Spartinivicinus marinus: one gene and its partner. The protein of the gene in region 1 interacts with the protein of each later gene in a pairwise test. Links are inferred from orthologs where the notes say so. Each region holds a gene or a part of one and is shown in the gene's direction. Other genes may lie near its edges. The genes, in order: OQE68_RS11305 and ung.

Region 1 (10,915 bases):
ATAGTACATTGACTGTCAATACTTATCTTGTAGCATAACTGTCATTTTGACTAGTCACCTAAACAGGCACTCTATAGGATTAACCTAGACCAGCCGTAGTATCAAGGAAATGAACATGGTAAATCAAAGCCCAGAACAAAAAGCCCGCGATAAAATTGATAGCCTACTTGAAAAGGCTGGTTGGGTAGTGCAGGACAAAAAGAAAATTAACCTTTCCACGTCATTGGGTGTAGCAGTACGTGAATACCAGACCAATATTGGCCCTGCTGACTATGTATTGTTTGTTGATAAACAGGCTGTAGGTGTTATTGAGGCTAAACCAGCAACCTGGGGCGAGAAGATTACTACCGTAGAAGAGCAGTCTCAAGGCTATGCTAAAGCGGCTTTGAAATGGGTAAATAACAGCACACCGCTGTCATTTGTGTATGAAAGCACTGGCGTGATTACTCGGTTTACTAATGGTTTAGACCCATCTCCTCGTTCTCGTGAAGTATTCAACTTTCATCGACCAGAAACCTTAGCCGGCTGGCTACAGGCTTCAAACAGCTTTAGAGGTCGTTTGCAGGATTTGCCGCCTCTCAACACAGATGGATTGCGAGATTGTCAAATTAATGCAATTACCAACCTGGAAAAATCGCTGCAGCAAGATAAACCTCGTGCATTGATACAAATGGCCACAGGTTCTGGTAAAACGTTTACCGCCATTACGGCAAGCTATCGCCTACTAAAAGAGCCTGTGAGAGCAAACCGCATTTTGTTTTTAGTGGATACCAAAAACCTAGGAGAGCAGGCTGAACAGGAATTTATGCGTTTTACTCCCAATGATGACAACCGTAAGTTCACCGAGCTCTATACCGTTCAGCGCTTGAAAAGCCAATATATTGCCAAAGATGCGCAAGTATACATCAGCACCATACAACGGATGTATTCTATTTTAAAAGATGAACCACTTGATGAAAAGCAGGAAGAACAAAACCCTGCCGAGCAAATAACAAAACCCAAAATCCCCTTGCCGGTAGTTTACAACGCAAAAATTCCACCCGAATTTTTTGATGTCATTATCATCGATGAGTGTCATCGCTCTATCTACAACTTATGGCGACAGGTAGTGGAATATTTTGATGCCTATTTAGTGGGATTAACCGCCACCCCCGATAATCGAACTTATGGTTTTTTCCGTAAAAATATCGTCAGTGAATATGATCATGAAAAAGCCGTAGCTGATGGTGTTAACGTGGGTAACGAAGTCTTTGTGATAGAAACAGAGAAAACCAAACAAGGCGGTAAGATCGAGGCAAAGCAACAAGTAGAGAAGCGCGAGCGTTTAACCCGACATAAGCGTTGGGAAACCCAGGATGAAGACGAAGCCTACAGTGCAAAACAACTTGACCGCGACATTGTCAATCCAGATCAAATTCGCACTGTTATTCGTGCCTTCAAAGACGCATTGCCAACTATTTTTCCTGGTCGCTATTTTGAAGGGAAATTTGAAATACCGAAGACCCTCATTTTCGCTAAAACCGACAGCCATGCTGACGACATTATTCAAACCATGCGGGAAGAGTTTGGTGAGAGCAACCAATTTTGTAAAAAGGTGACCTATCGAGTTAAAAAAAACAAACAGGATACAGACGGCAATATCATTGAGAAAGGGGAAGACCCCAAGTCCGTGTTAGCACAATTCCGTAATGACTATCATCCCCGTGTTGCAGTCACCGTGGATATGATTGCAACCGGTACTGATGTGAAAGCACTGGAGTGTCTGCTGTTTCTGCGGGATGTTAAAAGCAAAAATTACTTTGAGCAGATGAAAGGCCGCGGCACCCGTACGCTGGATAAAGACAACCTGCAGAAAGTCACCCCCTCTGCACAAAGCGCCAAAACCCACTATGTGATTGTGGATGCCATTGGCGTCACCAAGTCAGTAAAAACTCCCAGCCGACCATTGATTACCAAACCCAGCGTACCGATAAAAGATCTCGCTATGGGGGTGATGATGGGAGCTAGTGATAGCGACACCGTTTCATCACTTGCTGGGCGCTTAGCCCGTTTGGATAAGCAACTAGACGACAAACAACGTGCACGACTGGCTGAAAAAGCAGGCGGTACGCCATTGTTGACAATTGTTGGTCAGCTCTTTAATGCCATTGACGGTGATCTTGTGGAACAAAAAGCACTAGAGATTGCTGGCCAACCCGTAGGTACTGACCCAGGTAATGCTGCTCGCGAACAAGCCCAAAAAGAGTTGGTGAGCCAAGTGGCAAATATTTTTAATGGTGAATTGATTGAACTGATTGACAGTATTCGCCGAGATGTCGAGCAAACCATTGTTCATGATGATTTAGACACCGTATTAAAAGCCGAATGGGCAGGGGAAACCACTGAAAATGCAAATGCCTTAACTCAAGAGTTTGCTGACTATTTACAGGAGCAAGCTGATGAAATCGATGCGCTAACCATCTACTTCAAAACCCCGGCTCGACGTAGCGAAGTCACATACCCCCAAATTAAAACGCTGCTGGAAAAAATAAAACAAGATCGACCTAAATTGGCACCACTCCGTATCTGGCAAGCCTATGCCCATTTAGATAATTATCAAGGTGAAAACCCTTTAACTGAATTGACTGCACTGGTAGGGTTAGTCCGCCGTGTTTGCGGTATCGACACAGAAATCAACACCTTTAGCGGCACGGTAAGAAAAAACTTTCAGGAATGGGTTATGAAGTATCACGCTGGCGATAGCACCAAATTTAATGAACAGCAAATGGCTTGGTTGCATTTAATTCGCGACCATATTGCCAGCTCTTTTCATTTCGAGCGCGATGACCTGGAAATGGCACCTTTTGATGCTCAAGGCGGCTTGGGTCGTATGGTTCAGTTATTTGGTGATCGGATGGACTGGGTAATTGATGAGTTAAATCGGGAATTGGTGGCGTAATGGCATTAGGTTTAACACCACAAGAAATTGTTGATAAAAAAGAATATCAGCTGCTTACGAAAGCCAGTCACTGGGAACGTGTGTCACTATCAGATGTTGCAAGTGTACAAAATGGATTCGCATTTAAATCAAAGTATTTTGATCGCTACTTAGGGATACCTTTGATAAGGATTAGGGATATTACAAAAGATTGTACTGAACATCGATACACAGGTGAATATGAGGCCAGTTTTGTTGTACAAAAAGGCGATATTTTAATAGGGATGGATGGTGACTTTACAGCTGCTAGATGGCAAGGACCAGATGCATTATTAAATCAACGTGTATGCAGAGTTTCGCTTACAACCTATCATTTTGATGAAAAGTTTTTCTTTATCTGTTTGCAGCCTTACTTGAAGGCAATTAATGCTGAAACTTCATCTGTAACAGTAAAACATTTATCTTCTAAGTCAGTTGGTGACATTCCATTACCACTTCCCTCCCTAAACGAACAAAAACGCATCGTTGCTAAAATCGAAGAACTCTTTTCCGAACTGGATAACGGCATTGCAGCCCTTAAAACGGCCCGTGAACAACTTAAAGTTTACCGGCAGGCGGTGCTTAAACATACCTTTGAAGGCAAGCTTACTGCCAAATGGCGCGAGGAAAATAAAGATAAATTAGAAACACCGGAACAGCTCTTAGCTCGAATCCAACAAGAGCGTGAAGCCCGTTATCAACAGCAGATGGATGATTGGAAACAGGCAGTAAAAGAGTGGGAAGAAAATGGTAAGGAAGGGAAAAAACCGGGGAAGCCAAGGACACTCTCATTTCCTGAGCTACCATGTGTTGATGACTTAGATGTGTCTAACATCCCAAATGAATGGTTTTGGATTCATCCTGGGCACTTAGTTTCCCCCGAGCCTTATTCAATAGGGATTGGCCCCTTTGGGAGTAATCTAAAAGTTGTAGATTATCGAGAGTCTGGCGTGCCTCTAATATTCGTAAGAAATATTACGAGGAAAAACTATGTTGATGATCTTAAATATGTTGATTTTGAAAAAGCTGCTGAGCTTCACGCCCACCAAGTCCACCCATTGGACTTAGTGATAACGAAGATGGGAGATCCTCCTGGAGATTGTGATATTTACCCTGAAACTGAGCCAACAGCCGTGTTAACAGCAGATTGCCTCAAGTTTCGTGTCTTCGAGGACTATGCAGATAGGTATTTTTACAAACACTGTATTAACTCTAATTTCATTAAAAAACAGCTTGGCTTAATTACTAAAGGTGTTGCTCAAAAAAAAATAAGCGTCGATAGATTTAAGACTTTGGTTCTTCCATATCCTCCATTTGAAGAACAAAGGGTTATTGCTGGCTTGATTGAGCGTGCTTTTGAGACAATTGAAAAAACTGAAAAAGATATTGAGTCACAACTATTGAAAGCCGAAACCCTACGCCAATCCATCCTAAAAAAAGCATTCTCCGGTCAACTGGTCCCCCAAGACCCAAACGACGAACCCGCCAGAGAATTACTAGCACGTATCAAAGCGGAAAAAGGAGCGGAACAGGAAAAGGCCAAAAACACCAAGAAAAAGCCCGCAGTAAAGCGCACTAGAAAAGGCAGCAAAAAAGTCGAAGGGGCTGCTGTATGATGCCTAAGCTGCCAATTAATATTGATGACCTGCTTTATCAACGTACCGTTGAAAGCGAGCGTATTGAATATAAAGAAGGCTGGAACCCTGAATCGATTCTCCATACCCTCTGTGCCTTTGCTAATGATTTTCATAACCTCGGTGGTGGTTATGTGCTAATTGGGGTGGCTGAAGAAAATGGTCAGCCCCAAAAAATATCTAAAGAGCGCCCGCCTGCTGGCCTATTACCAGAACAAATTGATGCTATTCAAAAAGAGCTTCTCAATTTAGGGCACTCAGCAATTGCACCTCACTATCACCCTTTAACTGCAACCTATGAAATTCAGGGTAAAACTATTTTGGTGTTGTGGGCGCCGGGCGGTGAGTCACGTCCTTATAAAGCAAAAACGAGTTTAAGTAACAAAAAGTCCGACTGGGCTTATTACCTACGCAAACACACCAGCACAGTAAAAGCGCTTGGTGACGATGAACGGGAACTGATGAGCCTGGCAGCATCCGTACCTTTTGATGACCGTTATCGGCAAACCGCTAACCTGAGTGACTTATCTCCACACTTGGTGCGTGAGTTTCTGGCCGAAGTGGGCAGCGAATTGGCGCGCTCCGCAGTAGATATGCCTATTGAGCAACTGGCGAAACGTATGAACCTGGCTGGTGGTCCACCCGAAGCTTTATTCCCCAAAAATGTAGGTTTATTGTTTTTTAATGAGCAACCTGAGCAATTTTTCCCTGCTACTCAAATAGATGTTGTTTACTTTCCCGAAGGTGCAGGTGGCGACCGCTTTGAAGAAAAAGAGTTTCGAGGCCCACTTGGTCGCATTACCCGCGATGCACTGAGCTTTATTGAGCGCAACTACCTGAAAGAAAGGGTCGTTAAGCATGCCGATAAACCTGAAGCAGAACGTTTTTGGAACTTCCCTTTAGCTGCAGTTGAAGAAGCTGTGGTGAACGCGGTTTATCATCGCTCTTACGAAATTCGTGAACCTATTGAGGTTAGAATTACCTCAGATGAGTTAATGGTGTTGAGCTTTCCAGGACCAGACAGGTCAATACAACTTGATGCGCTTAGAGCAGGAAAAGCGGTAAGTCGTCGCTATCGTAACCGACGAATTGGTGAGTTTTTAAAAGAGCTGGACTTAACCGAAGGTCGCTCCACTGGCATTCCCAAAATTTTGCGGGTTATAACGCAGAATGGCTCTCCAACACCTTCATTTGAAACTGACGAAGACCGTAGTTATTTCCTAATTCGACTGCCTGTACATGCTGGTTTTATTGGGAGCGAACAAGTCATTGAAGTTACCCCGGAAGTTACCCCGGAAGTTACCCCGGAAGTTACCCCGGAAGTTCGTTTATGTCGCGCACTAGCTGGTGAAATGAGCCGTTTTGAGTTGCAGTCTGCAATGAGGCTGAAAGATGCTGAACACTTCCGAAAAGCCTTTCTATTGCCAGCTATTGAGGCAGGGTATATCGCTATGACAGTGCCAGAAAAGCCTCGTAGCAGTAAGCAACGTTATTATCTGACAGCAGAAGGCAAAGCCCTGCTTGAGTCTTTGGAGAATTCATAATGAATACAGCTTCGATTATCTCCCGTGTGTGGAGCTTTTGTACCACACTGCGTGATGACGGCGTAGGCTATGGTGATTACTTGGAGCAGCTTACTTATCTCATCTTCCTCAAAATGGCAGATGAGTATGCTAAGCCCCCATACAATCGTGATGTTGGTATTCCCAAAAAATACCAGTGGCAAACTCTCGCCAGCAAAAAAGGTGCAGAGTTGGAAGTGCATTATGTTGAGCTTCTGCGGGCACTAGGAAAAAAGAAAGGGATGTTGGGGCAGATTTTCACCAAAGCACAAAACAAAATTCAGGACCCAGCCAAGCTTTCTCGATTAATTGACATGATCGATGGTACCCAATGGGTAATGATGGGCGCTGACGTAAAAGGCGACATTTATGAAGGCTTATTGGAAAAGAATGCAGAAGATACTAAATCCGGTGCGGGCCAATACTTTACACCACGGTCATTAATTCGAGCCATCGTAGAATGCGTTCGCCCTGAGCCAGGAAAAACCATTGCTGACCCCTCCTGCGGTACAGGTGGATTTTTTCTAGCAGCGTATGACTTTTTAACAAATACTGAAAACTATCATCTCGACAAAAGCCAGAAGTTATTTCTAAAGCACAATACTTTCCATGGTAATGAAATTGTAGCCAACACTCGTCGTCTATGCCTAATGAATATGTTCCTACATAACATTGGTGAGATTGACGGCGAAAGTTTAATTTCACCTAACGATGCACTAATTGCAGCAAGTTCAACTAATGTGGATTATGTGTTAGCGAATCCCCCCTTTGGTAAGAAAAGCTCGATGAGCTTTACCAATGAAGAAGGTGAACAGGAGTCGGAAGAACTTACCTATAACCGCCAAGATTTTTGGGCTACAACTTCTAATAAACAGCTGAACTTTGTCCAGCATATTCGCAGTATGCTTAAAACCACAGGAAAAGCTGCCATTGTTGTACCAGATAATGTGCTATTTGAAGGGGGAGCAGGAGAAACGATTCGTAAAAAGCTGCTGGAAAATACCACCCTACATACCATTTTGCGTTTACCTACCGGCATTTTCTATGCTAACGGTGTAAAGGCGAACGTACTGTTTTTTGACAACCAACCAGCCAGCCCAAAAGCGTGGACGAAAAATGTTTGGTTTTATGATTACCGCACTAATATTCACCATACTCTCAAAAAGAAACCCATGCGTTTTGAGGACCTTACAGACTTTATTAAATGTTATAACCCTACAAACCCCAGCCGCCGTAGACAAACCTGGCACCCAGAAAAAAATCCTGAGGGGCGTTGGCGCAAATACAGCTACGAAGAGCTGATTGCCCGCGATAAAACCAGCTTAGATATTTTCTGGTTGAAAGACAAAAGCCTAACAGATCTTGATAATCTACCTGAGCCAGATGACTTGGCAGAAGAAATTATCGAAAATCTGGAAGCTGGATTAAACAGTTTTAGGGAAGTGCTAAACGGGTTAAACACTAACTAACTTATTTTCACAATTTTATATTGCTAACCAGCTACCACAGGGTGCAATGATATGACTCGGCTCAATCAATACGAATATTCTGCTTTACCCCTTTTAGATACTCTAAATCTATTAACTGTTGATGATTTAAAAAATCTCTTGAATTTATTACCGGTTAAAAATATACCAACTAGGAAAGGTGATCTGGTAACACTAGTTAAGCAGTACTTACAAGGCGAGCAATTAAAAAAACTTTGGAGCCAGTTAGACCACTTGCAACAGACAGCAGTGAGCGAAACACTTTATACCTATGGTGCCTTCAAGCCTGCTCAGTTTGCAGCCAAATATGGTGGTTTGCCAACATTTGATACTGAAGGCAAAAATAAATGGGGCTACAGTAGTAGTATACCTACGTTACTTCGGTTGTTTATTTATAGTGATGCCCGTTATAGTAACTATGCAACCATAATACCCGCAGAGTTAGAGCAAGAGTTACGTCAATTTGTACCTAAACCTGAGGCAACAACGCTTAAAAGCCAAAATGAATTACCAGAGTCATATAGCTACGAACAAAAAGACTACGAACTTGCTGATGATGACGAAGGTATTACCATTGTTACTAGAAAATCTGTTTATCAAATGCCTACCAAACAGCCAAAGGTGCATACCTCGGTTGTTGAGATTCCACTTATCCAGTGTCACACGGAAAAAGCAGCGACCCAAGATATTCAAACTTTATTACGTTTGACTAGCCAGGGTAAACTGAGTGTGAGTAATAAAACCTTTTTGCCTTCTAAAGCAACAACAAAAGCCATTACTAATGTACTTCGAGAAGGTGATTTTTTTAACTGGCAAGATCCAGAAGAAGCATTTGCAAATGATATAGGCCCTATTAAATCATTAGCTTGGCCTTTAATGTTACAAGCATCTAAATTGACTGAATTACAAGGTGGCAAATTAGCATTAACAAAGTCAGGACAAAAAGCCTTAACTTCATCTCCTGCTGACACGCTAAAACTGATTTGGAGCCGTTGGCTTAAATCTAAGCTGACAGATGAATTTAATCGAATTAATGCAATTAAAGGTCAAAAAGGGAAAGGTAAGCGCTCAATGACAGCAGTCAGTGAGCGTCGTTCTGTTATCGTAGAAGTTCTGCGACAGTGCCCAGTAAATGAATGGGTTGCATTTGACGATTTTTCTCGTTTTATGCAAGCATTAAATTATAACTTTGAAGTGATTCGTGATCCCTGGCATTTATATATAGAAGACCCTAATTACGGTAACCTAGCACACGGTGGTTATCATGATTGGCACATCCTTCAAGGGCGTTATATTTTATGCTTTTTATTTGAATACGCTGCAACACTGGGCTTAATAGATGTTGCCTATATCAGTCCCCAGGATGTCCAAAGCGATTATAGTAAGCTTTGGGGAGCCGATGACCTAGATTATTTAAGCCGCTATGATGGATTGATATATTTTCGACTTAATCCATTAGGCGCCTACTGCCTTGGACTGACTGCCACCTATGAGCAAAGTCAGGCTGAAGGAGGAGTAAAACTGACCGTTTTACCTAATTTGCAGGTAACAACAGCCGAAAAACTGTCAACTGATCAAGCATTATTGCTAGAAACCTATGCAGAAAAATTATCAGACCAACAATGGCGACTTAGCCAAGAAAAAATGCTTGCAGCAGTTGAAAGTGGTCATAAGCTTGCTGAATTAAAAACATTTCTAACAAAAGGTGATGATCAACCGCTGCCAGAAACCGTTGAAGGGCTTATTGCTAAAGTTGAACGTCAGGCACAATCCCTCACTTTAAAAGGACCAGCCATACTAATTGAGTGTGCCGATGCCAAAATAGCCAATGCTGTTGCTCAACATAAGCACACCCAAAAACTTTGTATGCTTGCTGGTGAACATCACCTGGTAGTTAAATCAGGCGCAGAAGAGGCTTTTAAAAAAGCGCTTCGTAAATTGGGTTATGGAATGACTTGTGATTAAAAAAATAATATTAGATAACCGTCTTAGCATTTCTTTATAAAGCATTAGCCATCAATATTTATTTAGCAACATAACCATAATATTTTTAATAATAAATTTGTAAGATAAGTGGTTGCACGCTCGGGAAAAGGCATATATACCCAATGCGAAGGGTTTTTAGGTGAGGCCAGTGACGAAGCCCCATGAGCCTATATTAATAGGTGATTGGGGTGAGGAACGACTGATAACAAAACCTAAAAATGATTCGCGACGGGTATACCACACTCACTATACTGCTACTCAACATAAAAGGTGAACTTAAAAGCGACTTTTAACTTATTGTCAATAAGCTTTCCGGATAGCTTATTTTAATCAATTTTTATAAAACTCATCCTGTACTCGTTTACAATATCCCACCAGGTTATCAAAACGACGTGCGATTTTATTAAAGTCATTATCGATTTCAACTAAAATACACTCAGCTAAAAATGCATAGGCACTAGCATCCAGCGAACAAGGTTTATCACCTAGAAAATAGGATTTTTCACCTAGCATGGCTGATAAGCTTGCTAACGAGTGTGAGTATATTTGCTGAATTTCATCGTTTGAGTGTCTTCCTAACCCCTGTTTGTTTAACGATTTTTTAACACCACTACGAAGAATTGATGGCAATATTTGTTTAAGAGGAAATGGCATTGAACTAAAAAAAGCTTTCTTAAGAATTGGCCATGTGTCCTCACACATCCAGCGAGAATAGACGATACACCAGTAAAAATTTTCATCTAATGATTTTGACACCAAATGCGCTATTGCTTTTTGTTCATCGGATAACCATTGATCTAGTGTTGACTGATATTTTTTCCCTAAATACTCAATAATAAAGTAAGAGTCGCCAACCACCTTTCCATCATCTTCGATAAAGGGAAGTTTGCCTTTGGGTGCTTTTTTCAAGTTTTCTATGCTTGATACTGTCTCAAATTTAATACCAGACATTCTTAAGTAAGCATCCACTTTTAATACAAACGGGCTTGGATCTACTACCCCAAACCCACTTCCAAAACCATATAACTTCACCATTTGCCAAGTCCCCCTACATTTTCCATAGAACATTCATTAATGATAAAACTATAGGTCACTACTACTGACAGCAATGTGTCAGCAGCTTTTTATTTTAGTCAGTAAGCTGTCACAACCAGAAACATTGATCAGCACTAAGGCTTCTAGTCACACACCTCCAGATTGAACCACTCTGTTTAGCCAAGTAGATGTATTACAATGCACAGCCAAATGATTAATTTTTATCCAAAAAGAATGAGGGGTAGCTTGCTGACA
Region 2 (10,661 bases), 1.5 Mb from region 1 along the record:
TAGCAAAAAATTCTGGAAATACTCGGGTTAATTTTGGACTATTTAAAGCTCACTGAAGGGCTCCTCTACTAATTGTTTATGGTCTCAATTATTAGAGGCACCCTAAAGATAGTGACAATAAAGGCTGTGAGTGTAAGAATCTACTGACTTAAATGAAGGCAGGCTTTTTGAGGGTATTATGAAAAATCAACCCGTCATGCTAATAGTTGTTGCAGTGGTTAGTGTGATAGTTACGGTATTTGCTTTGGACTGGTATGGCTATCTACGGCACTCAACTGAACAAGACTCAGTTTACTTGGCGGAATTTAACCTGATTAAAAATATTCCAGGACAAGAACAGTTTCTTTCTCATAAAACAGCACCTTTTTTAGCCTATTGTGCTGGTGGTTATTTAGTCATGAGTCACCAGAAAAAGCCGGGGGTTGCAGGTGTTTTGACCTATAGAAATAAACAACCTATCCCTTGCAAGGCCAGCCAGTAACTGAGTGCATCTATAAGGAAACTATTTTTCTTTACTCTGAAAGTGTTTCTTAAGCGTTTGGAAAAAAGAAGGACGAGAGTGCTGCTTGGTTTTTTTAGTTGAATCTTTTTGTGGATAAAAATTAACTTGCCCGCCCAGCATTTCTGTCATTTCACACGCATCCTGATAAATAAAGTTCATAAGATGGGTGTGGTCTGGTAGCTGATGTTGTACTAGTGGGGACAGCTGATAAGCAGGTAGCTCATCAATGGCAATCAGTTTGATTGACTTGGTTTGATGAGTCAGCCAAAGATATCTGGCCAGTATGCAATGACAGGTTAAATCATACTGTTGAGGAGCATACTGCCAATAAGTTCGATGTTTGACTGCTTCTATAAAGGTAATGGGCATATGCCAGTGATTTAAAAGTAAACTGGTTAAGCGGTTGTTTAAGCCGCGGCACATTTGTTTTACTTTTTTTTCGCTCGCAAGCAGGTTGGGCTCTTTTGCCAAGTTGATAATCAGTAACATGCTGCCAGCGTCTTGTAATAATGATGCAAGCATTGCTTCATCAGTACTTAACTGTGGAATGTGCTTGGCCATTATGGTGCTGATAGCTGACAAGGCGATACTGCGCTGCCAGTAGTGGGCTAAGAAACGTTTGGCTAGCTTTGAGTCAGAAGGAAACAGCTTTTTTATCGTGTATGTTAAAACAAAATTACTAACAGTATATTCTCCTAGCCGTTGGATTGCTCCTCGTAAATCTGCAGGGGATGTGGCTTGATGGAAAAGAGGAGAGTCAGCCAACTTCATTAGCTGGTCAACGAGCACAGGGTCTTGCTCTAACAGCTGAATAATGTCGTTTTGATGATGGCTGGGGTTGGCAATAATTTGGCGAATGGTAACAACTGTTTCAGGCAGACGAGGAAGCGGCCTTTTACCTTGCTCTAACTGTTGTGCTATTTGAATATGAGGAGCCGTTGCCATTGTTATCTATAGAATGCACCACTAGTTAATTGCAGTTGCTTTATAGCCACTTCTTATGATGGTTATAATAGCACTTTGAATGATAGTGAGTGAGGGTGAAGCAGCAGATGGCTGAAGTAAAATTAGAGGTGAGTTGGAAGAAGCGCCTGGTTGAAGAGTTTGAAAAGGACTATATGAAAAGCCTGCGTGCTTTTTTACAAGCAGAAAAACAGGCGGGCAAGGTGATTTATCCGCAAGGCTCTGAGTACTTTAAAGCCTTTGAGTTGACCCCTTTTGATCAGGTAAAAGTCGTGATTTTAGGGCAAGACCCTTACCATGGACCAGATCAAGCCCATGGACTTTGCTTTTCTGTTAGACAGGCTATTAAAACACCGCCCTCTTTAGTCAATATGTATAAAGAGCTGGAACAGGATCTTGGTATTTCTCCTGCTAATCATGGCAACCTGGAGCATTGGGGAAAACAAGGCGTATTATTGTTAAACAGTGTGCTCACCGTTGAGCAAGGGAAGGCTGCGTCCCATCAAGGCAGAGGCTGGGAACAGTTTACTGATGAAGTGATTGCGCGACTAAATGCAGAACGGCAGGGTATTGTGTTTATTTTATGGGGCAGTTATGCACAGCGTAAAGGTAGTTTTATTGATACCCAAAAGCATATGGTAATTAAGTCTGTGCACCCATCACCTTTATCTGCTCACCGAGGCTTTTTTGGTAGTCGTCCCTTTTCAAAAACCAATGCCTATTTGCAGCAGCAAGGATTGCCTCCCATCGACTGGCAATTACCCACGCTTTAATTTTCGGTATTCCCTTGGAGGAATACCAATCACTCGTTTAAAGAGACGTGAAAAATAATAAGCATCTTCATAGCCTAAACTATGGCTGACTGCCGATATGGGTTGGTCAGTTAAATCTAACAAATAACAAGCGCGTTGCATTTTTAAATGGATAAAATGCTGAATGGGGCTGTGTCCTGTTAGTGCTTTAAAACGCTTACAAAAGTGGTATTTTGATAAGTTAACACTGGCGGCCAGCTGTTCTAATTTAAGCTGGCCATGGATATTCTTTTGCATATTACTCAACACTTTTTGTAAGTCAAAGTGCTCAGTCTGTAGTTGAGGCTTAATCACTGCTACCAGGCTGAGCAGCTGAGTTAGATGATTAGCAGCATAAATCAGTGGATTAAGCTGATAGGCAGCCTGGTGTAATGACACTAGTGTATCAAACCCTGCCACGAGTTCTGGGTGCAAGCCAAGAGATAGTTTTACGGTGGTTGGCCCTGGCAACAAGTGTTGTACATAAGTATCACTTAATACGCCATCAAAGTGTACCCAATAAATTGACCAGGGATTTGTATTGCTTGCTTGGTATTGGTGAGATAAGCCTCGGGGTAATACAACAAAATCACCCGCTATGATTGTGGTTTTGTGTTGCTGAGCTTGTAATTGTCCTTCACCTGCAATGCAATAAATTAATAAGTGGTCTACATGCTGATGGCGTTCCATTTGATGGGATGTTGCTTGAGGGTAATAGCCAAACCCTAGTGGATAGCAGTGCTGACTAAGAGGGTGCAAACTTAATTGCCTGGTGAGTGAGTCTGGCGTTATATATCGAATAGCTGTATGAGATAAGGGCCAGTCTGAGGTAAGCTCAGGCTCGGTAGTTGATGTTGATAAAACCACAATAAAGTCCAGTTTTCTGCCAAGATAGTTAATCCTGGATTAGCGGCAAGCATGTTACAAGGGAATTATGAAACTCTAAAGCAAGAGCCGTAGCAATAATAATAACAACAATACAATTCTTACCCATCAAGTAGGTAACTTTATAATGACTACTCAACCTAACTGCTTAAACCAATTTATTGATGGTGAGTTTACTGTCAGTGAAGCCAAGCGGTGTATCCCCGTTACTAATCCTGCTACCCAAGAGGTGTTGTGTGAAGCACCTTGTGCTACGGATCAGGAAATTGAAACTGCAATTGTCAGTGCTCAAGAGGCTTATTATCAGTGGCGGGAAGTGCCTACTCCAGAGCGAGCGAGGTTAATGCTCAACTACCAGGGGGTGCTGAAGCAACACCAGGAGGATATTGCCGTCACCCTCAGTAAAGAAACCGGAAAAACCCTGGCAGATGCAAAAGGAGATGTTTGGCGGGGAATAGAAGTGGTTGAGCAGGCAGCAAACGTTAGTAGTTTAATGATGGGGGAAACAGTCGAGAACGTTGCTCGTGCTATTGACTGTTATAGTTATCTACAGCCGCTAGGTGTATGTGTAGGGATTACCCCCTTTAATTTCCCTGCAATGGTACCTTTGTGGATGTACCCAATGGCCATTGCCTGTGGTAACAGCTTTATCTTAAAACCATCAGAACAAGACCCGATGACACCCACTCAGTTGGCGGAGTTGGCGGTGGAGGCGGGCTTTCCTAAAGGAATTCTACAAGTGTTGCATGGTGATAAGGAGCAGGTGGATCGATTAATTACTCATCCACTGGTGAAAGCCATCTCTTTTGTTGGATCAGTAGCAGCCGGGCAACATATTTACCGTACTGGTACTGATAATCTAAAACGGGTACAGGCATTTGCTGGGGCAAAAAATCATATGGTGGTAATGCCGGATGCTGATAAAGACCAGGTGATTAGTAATCTGATTGGCTCTAGCGTAGGAGCAGCTGGGCAGCGCTGTATGGCAATTAGTGTAGCTGTGATGGTGGGTGATGCTAAAAACTGGGTAGAAGATTTACGTGATGCAATGGCCAATGTTAGACCAGGGCTTTGGGATGATCCGCAGGCCAGTTATGGGCCACAAATTTCACCCCAGGCTAAACAACGGGTGTTGAGTTTTATTGCTAAAGGTAAAGAAGAAGGCGCAACCTGTTTACTCGATGGCTCTGACTGTAAAGTCCCTGAAGCACCAGATGGTAACTGGGTAGGCCCCACTTTATTTACTGATGTAACACCTGAGATGAGTATTTATAAGGAAGAAATATTTGGTCCGGTACTTGTCGTATTGTGTGCAGATACTCTTGATCAGGCAATTGAACTAATTAATCAAAACCCTTATGGAAATGGAACTTCTATTTTTACTGCTTCTGGTCAGGCTGCACGACACTTTCAACATTATATTGAAGTAGGACAAGTGGGTATTAATGTACCCATTCCAGTGCCATTACCCTTTTTCTCTTTTACTGGCTGGAAAAATTCCTTTTACGGCGACCAACATGCTTATGGTAAGCAGGCTGTGCGATTTTATACTGAAACTAAGACAGTTACCGCTCGCTGGTTTGATCCGGGTATGAGTGCATCACCTAATATGACTATTCACTTACGGTAGAAGTATCTGTTAGAGAACTTTGCAAAAGGGTGTTGAAAATAAGTCTAGTGTCCGATAGGGGGGAGTAGATTTTTCGATAGCCTCTAGAGAGAGGGAGCTAAAAACACCCTTTCGCAGTAGTCTCGTTAGGAGAAAATATGGATTTTAATTTATCAGAAGAGCAGTTAGCGTTTCAGGGAACAGCAAAACAGTTTGCAGAAAAAGAGTTAGCTGAAAATGCAGCTGAGTGGGATCAGCAAGCGCACTTTCCTATTGATGTGATTAAAAAAGCCGGCAATTTGGGTTTTTGTGCGATTTATGCTCCTGTTGAGCAGGGGGGGATGGGATTAAGCCGACTGGATGCTAGTTTAATTTTTGAGGCTTTATCACAAGGATGTACATCTACCACAGCCTATCTAACCATCCATAATATGGTGACCTGGATGGCCTGCAAGTTTGGTCAAGCAACTGTGCTGGAAGAATGGTGCCCTCGTTTATCGACAGGTGAATTATTAGGTTCTTATTGCCTAACTGAACCTAATGCAGGCTCTGATGCAGGGTCGTTAAAAACCAGTGCCACAAAAAAGGGGGATTATTATCTACTAAGTGGCAGTAAAATGTTTATTTCTGGGGCGGGTTCAACTGATGTACTGTTAGTGATGGCTCGTACGGGGGAAGCAGGGCCAAAAGGAATTTCCAGCTTTTTAGTGCCTGCTGACTCGGCAGGAATCAACTATGGGCGTAAAGAAGAGAAGATGGGCTGGAATAGTCAGCCTACCCGCACTATTAGTTTTGATCAGGTAAAGGTACCCGCCAACTTGCGTTTGGGCGATGAAGGGCAAGGCTTTAAAATAGCTATGCAGGGACTGGATGGTGGCCGAATTAATATTGCGTCTTGCTCATTAGGTACTGCACAAGCCGCATTAAAGCAGTCTCATGATTATCTGCATCAACGCCAGCAATTTGGTAAACCCTTAGCTGATTTTCAGGCGCTGCAATTTAAATTTTCCGATATGGCAACGCATTTAGTGGCTGCTCAACAAATGGTGCGCCTGGCTGCTTTTCATTTAGATCAACAGTCTAGTCAAGCTACCACTTATTGTGCGATGGCAAAAAGGCTAGCAACTGACTTATGTTTTGATATTTGTAACCAAGCCCTGCAATTACATGGCGGATATGGCTATATCAAAGAATACCCTTTAGAACGCTATGTAAGAGATGCGCGGGTCCATCAAATACTGGAAGGCACCAATGAAATTATGCGGGTGATTATTGCTAGACGCCTATTAATAGAAAATGGCTTGGAGATGATTTTTTAAGGAAATTCCATGACAAAACAATTAGAGCCTATCACAGCAGGACAACTAACCGCTATTACCAATAAATTATTAGTTGAAAAAATTGGTCATACTGCATTAATTACGATTAATAACCCATCAGCCAATACCTGGGATAGTGAAAGTTTATTGGGGTTAAAAACGATTGTTGAGTTATTAAATCAAGAACGCTCTATTTATAGTTTGGTGATTACTGGCCAGGGAGAAAAGTTTTTTTCCGCAGGAGCAGATTTAAAACTGTTTGCGGAAAGGGATAAAGCTAAAGCACGTGATATTGCTAAACATTTTGCAGATGCATTTGAAACGCTTAGCCAATACCAAGGAGTGTCTATTGCGGCCATTAATGGTTATGCAATGGGAGGAGGGTTGGAGTGTGCCTTGGCTTGTGATTTGCGGATTGTAGAGTCTCATGCGGTATTAGCCCTACCTGAAGCGTCGGTGGGGTTATTGCCTTGTGCCGGTGGTACTCAACAGTTGCCGTGGTTAGTCGGTGAGGGTTGGGCAAAACGAATGATTCTTTGTGGTGAACGAGTCACTGCAGCAAAAGCGGTTGAAATTGGTTTGGCTGAGCAGCAGGTAGAGTCTGGCAAAGCCAGAGCAACAGCGCTGTTGTTGGCCGAAAATGTCGCTAAACAAAGCCCTTCAAGTGTGCGCGCTTGTAAAAGATTAATTCAAAAAGCTCGCTTTCATCCCATGTGGCAGGCATTGCCAGTTGAACGAGAATTGTTTATTGATTTATTTGATACAGAAGACCAACAGGAAGGGGTTGGGGCTTTTTTAGAAAAAAGGCCTCCCGTTTGGAAAAACCGTTAGCAAGTTATGCAAAAACATAAAAAAGAAAAAGTGGCTAGGAGATTATAAATGTCACAGTCTGCAGTGTTATTTGAAGAATTACCTGTCAGTAAAGGAAAGCGGCTGGCTAAAATAACTTTAAATCGTGCCAAAGCACTGAATGCGATCGATTTAGAAATGATCATGGCCATTTTTCAGCAGCTACAACAATGGCGTAGTCAGCCGGATGTGGTAGCTGTTTGGCTGGAGGGCGAGGGTGATCGGGCCTTTTGTGCCGGTGGTGATATTCGTAAATTATACCAAATGCTGATAGAGCAATCAGACCATCGATTAGAGCATGCAACCGTATTTTTCCAGCATGAATATCAATTAGACTATTTAATTCATACCTACCCAAAGCCCATTATTTGTTGGGGGGCTGGCATTGTGATGGGAGGGGGGCTTGGTTTAATGGTGGGAGCAAGCCACCGAGTGGTTACCGAAACCAGTCAAGTTGCTATGCCAGAAATTAATATTGGACTATATCCGGATGTATCTGGTACCTGGTTTTTGTCCCGTTTGCCTACCGATTTGGGCTGTTTTGTTGGACTAACAGGTGCTGTATTAAATGCAACTGATAGTATTCGGTTAGGTCTTGCAGATTACTTTATTGCTGCTGAATTAAAGGCTGAGTTGTTAGATAGCTTAATTCAGGTCGATTGGGAGCAAACGGATGCAGCGAATAAAATATTAGTGGGGCAGCTCTTAAAGCCATTGGAAAGTCAGGCCTGGTGCCATCTTCCAGTATCTAAAATTGTTGAACATTGGCAAGATATACGTCATCTGTTTGGTTTGCCTTCGTTGCAAGAAATCGATGTGGCTGTGAAATACCATGCGGCAAAAACAGGAGATGATTGGTTAACGGGTACATTACAAAGCTATATTAATGGCTGTCCAACAACGGCTTGGATTGTATGGGAGCAGATGCAGCGTGGTCGTCATTTAGCGTTGGCTGAAGCTTTTCAATTAGAACTAATTTTATCAGTGCAATGCTGTCTACATCCTGACCTGGCGGAAGGCGTAAGAGCCAGGTTGATTGATCGAGATAATCAACCGGATTGGAAATTTAAATCAGTAGCTGAAGTACCTACAGAATGGGTAGAAGCTCATTTTCAAGCTCCATGGATTGATAAAATTAATCCACTAAAAAGTTTATTGAAATAAGCAAGAGGGATTTATGAAAATCGGATTTATTGGCGTAGGGCTAATGGGCGGACCTATGGCTCATAATTTGTTAAAAGCCGGTTATGAGCTGAAAGTATTTGACTTGGTACCTGCACTGTTAAAGCCATTAATTCAAGACGGGGCAATAGCTGTTGATAATGCGCGCTTAGCAATAGAAGGTGTTGACTGTTTGATTACTATGCTACCAGCCAGCGAGCATGTGTTGAGCTTGTATTTAGACGAAGAGGCGCTGCTGGAGCATATTGATCCAAAAACACTAGTGATAGACTGTAGCACTATAGCGCCTGATGTTACGAAAATCGTAGCAGGTGCGGCAGCTAAGCAAGGCATTACTATGCTGGATGCCCCTGTTTCTGGAGGCACTAAAGGTGCTAAAGATGGCACGCTAACATTTATTGTCGGTGGTTCTGCAGCCGGTTTTGAAGCAGCTCAACCGGTATTGTCAGCAATGGGAAAAAATATTTTGCATGCCGGTGATCATGGGGCCGGGCAGATGGCAAAAATATGCAATAACATGTTGCTAGCCATTCATATGGCAGGTACAGCAGAAGCGATTCAGTTAGGGGTTAATAATGGTTTAGATCCAAAAGTATTGTCGGATATTATGGTGCAAAGCTCGGGTAGAAACTGGTCACTTGAGCTGTATAACCCCTATCCAGGTGTAATGGAAGCTGTTCCTGCATCAAAAGCGTACCAAGGTGGTTTTAAAGTCAATTTAATGGTGAAGGATTTAGGCCTGTCTCAACAAGCTGCATTGTTAAGTTGTTCTAGTACACCATTAGGAGCACTTGCTCGTAATCTATTTAATCTTCATGCAGCTCAAGGAAGTGAGAAGTTAGACTTTTCAAGTATTCAACAGTTTTATAAGCCAAAATAAGACTCAGTCTTCTAGCAGTCCTTAAATTTAGCCAAACAAACGGCTCTTATATGAGCCATTTGGTTTTTGGAGTTTAATGTTTCACTGTACCCATCCGTGGACGGTCATGTTCGTAATGACTGCTTTGGGTATAAAAGCCTCCTCGCACGATTTTAGGTTTTACCAGTCGCTCAAAGTCTCGATAATCCATGCGGATTATTTCATTATGATTGCCTGCATTGAATGCAATCTTATGGTCGTCAACCAATGCTTCTGCTACATAAACAGGGATATTAAATAAATTACCAAAGGGGGGCATAGCGCCAGTTTTGCAGTGAGGAAATAAGTCGCTGAATTCACTTTCATGGGCTAATTCAATATCAACTGCACCTAAGTATTTGCCAATAGTATTTAAGTCGATAGCATAATTGGATGGCATCACTAACATTGACATGACATCATCTACTTTCACCATGACTGTTTTGGCAAAGTCTTTGCCACTAACATGTGCCGATTGTGCTACTTCTTGTGCTGTAAAGCCTACAGAATGCTCATGAATACTGTAAGGAACGTTTTTATCCTGTAAGTATTCGGTTAGTTGGGGAATGGCCATAGCAGCCTCCGTTATTTCAGAAGCCTGAAAACAAGGATATGTTTAAATTATAGATCAATAGCATCGGATTTATTTCCCCGTTTCTTTCATTACCCTGCCATGGTTATAATTCATTACATAGGGTTCTAAGAGTGCCCTAATAATAAAAATGGGTTTATCTCAGTCAGCATTGCCATGGTCTATTGATGAAGCAATTTACTTTTTTTCTGTTGTTCCCGTTATGGTTCGTTATCACCACTTTTTGCAGTATTCTCCAAGCCGAACAGGGAGAGCAGGCTGGTAATAACCAGCCTCAAGAGACGATAACGGTAGCCTACTCACTAGGCCAAGAACCTTATCAGTTCACAAATGAGCAAGGTCAGGCTGATGGTTTTGTGATTGATTTGTGGCGGCGCTGGGCTGGTCAAGCCAATGTGCAGGTGCGTTTTTTGGGTGCGCCAGCGATAGTGGCTGCGGAAATGGTGGCAAGAGGACATGCAGATATTCATGCTGGTTTACTTACCAAAGATCTAAAGGCAATTAACCTAAAAGGTGTTACGCCAGTAGGAAAAAGTAGTATTTACTTTTTTTATCATCGGAATGTTTTGGGTGTTAAAAGCTTGCAAGACTTGGCAGGCTTTAAAATAGGCATAGTTAGTGGCTCCGACACTGAAGAGGAAATAACAAGTCGATTAAAAGATGCCTCATTAGTTAAGTATCAAAACAATATGGCAATGTTGAAAGCTGCCCAGGCTGGAGAAATTCGAGTCTTTGTAGGCAGTGGACCTACTTTGCGGTTTTTAATGGCCAAGCAGGGGATCTCTCGGGAATATAATTATCAAGCAGAACAGCCTCTGTATCAGCGAACCCTTTATGCTGCTGTAAACCCTGAAAATGAATCAATAGACGCTTTAATTCGAGAAGGCATGCAAGAAATTTCGGCAGCTGATCGTAAAGCAATAGAAAACAAATGGTTGGAACAAACCCAAAGCTACACCAGTGGAGCTTTAATTATTGCTATTGATACTGACTTCCCTCCTTTATCATTTTTAAACTCCAAAGGTCGTCCTGCTGGGCTCTTTGTCGATTTATGGCGGTTGTGGGCTAAAA

Evidence for each region.
Region 2: the proteins of OQE68_RS11305 (region 1) and ung interact in binary tests that used the Escherichia coli proteins (3 or more experiments, as listed by UniProt). The link is inferred for Spartinivicinus marinus from one-to-one orthologs.

What each region holds. Positions count from the first base shown.
Region 1 is NZ_JAPJZK010000001.1:2,526,450-2,537,364, forward strand. The notes cover bases 5,378-8,377. They hold OQE68_RS11305 (class I SAM-dependent DNA methyltransferase), read left to right. Parts: upstream 5,378-6,133; coding sequence 6,134-7,621; downstream 7,622-8,377. Other genes in these bases: OQE68_RS11300 (RNA/DNA-binding domain-containing protein), read left to right, coding at 5,378-6,134; OQE68_RS11310 (helicase-associated domain-containing protein), read left to right, coding at 7,673-8,377. In the rest of the region: OQE68_RS11290 (type I restriction endonuclease subunit R), read left to right, coding at 116-2,938; OQE68_RS11295 (restriction endonuclease subunit S), read left to right, coding at 2,938-4,572; more of OQE68_RS11300, read left to right, coding at 4,569-5,377; more of OQE68_RS11310, read left to right, coding at 8,378-9,604; OQE68_RS11315 (glutathione S-transferase family protein), read right to left, coding at 9,956-10,660. UniProt on the Escherichia coli protein: The subtype gamma methyltransferase (M) subunit of a type I restriction enzyme. The M and S subunits together form a methyltransferase (MTase) that methylates A-2 on the top and A-3 on the bottom strand of the sequence 5'-AACN(6)GTGC-3'.
Region 2 is NZ_JAPJZK010000001.1:988,870-999,530, reverse strand. The notes cover bases 651-3,396. They hold ung (uracil-DNA glycosylase), read left to right. Parts: upstream 651-1,554; coding sequence 1,555-2,238; downstream 2,239-3,396. Other genes in these bases: OQE68_RS04720 (CoA-acylating methylmalonate-semialdehyde dehydrogenase), read left to right, coding at 3,269-3,396; OQE68_RS04725 (helix-turn-helix transcriptional regulator), read right to left, coding at 2,224-3,123; OQE68_RS04735 (HDOD domain-containing protein), read right to left, coding at 651-1,447. Also shown: OQE68_RS04740 (PA3694 family proteiin), read left to right, coding at 179-481; more of OQE68_RS04735, read right to left, coding at 503-650; more of OQE68_RS04720, read left to right, coding at 3,397-4,771; OQE68_RS04715 (acyl-CoA dehydrogenase family protein), read left to right, coding at 4,909-6,069; OQE68_RS04710 (enoyl-CoA hydratase), read left to right, coding at 6,079-6,900; OQE68_RS04705 (enoyl-CoA hydratase/isomerase family protein), read left to right, coding at 6,949-8,082; mmsB (3-hydroxyisobutyrate dehydrogenase), read left to right, coding at 8,096-8,980; OQE68_RS04695 (aminoacyl-tRNA deacylase), read right to left, coding at 9,054-9,572; OQE68_RS04690 (transporter substrate-binding domain-containing protein), read left to right, coding at 9,758-10,661. UniProt on the Escherichia coli protein: Excises uracil residues from the DNA which can arise as a result of misincorporation of dUMP residues by DNA polymerase or due to deamination of cytosine.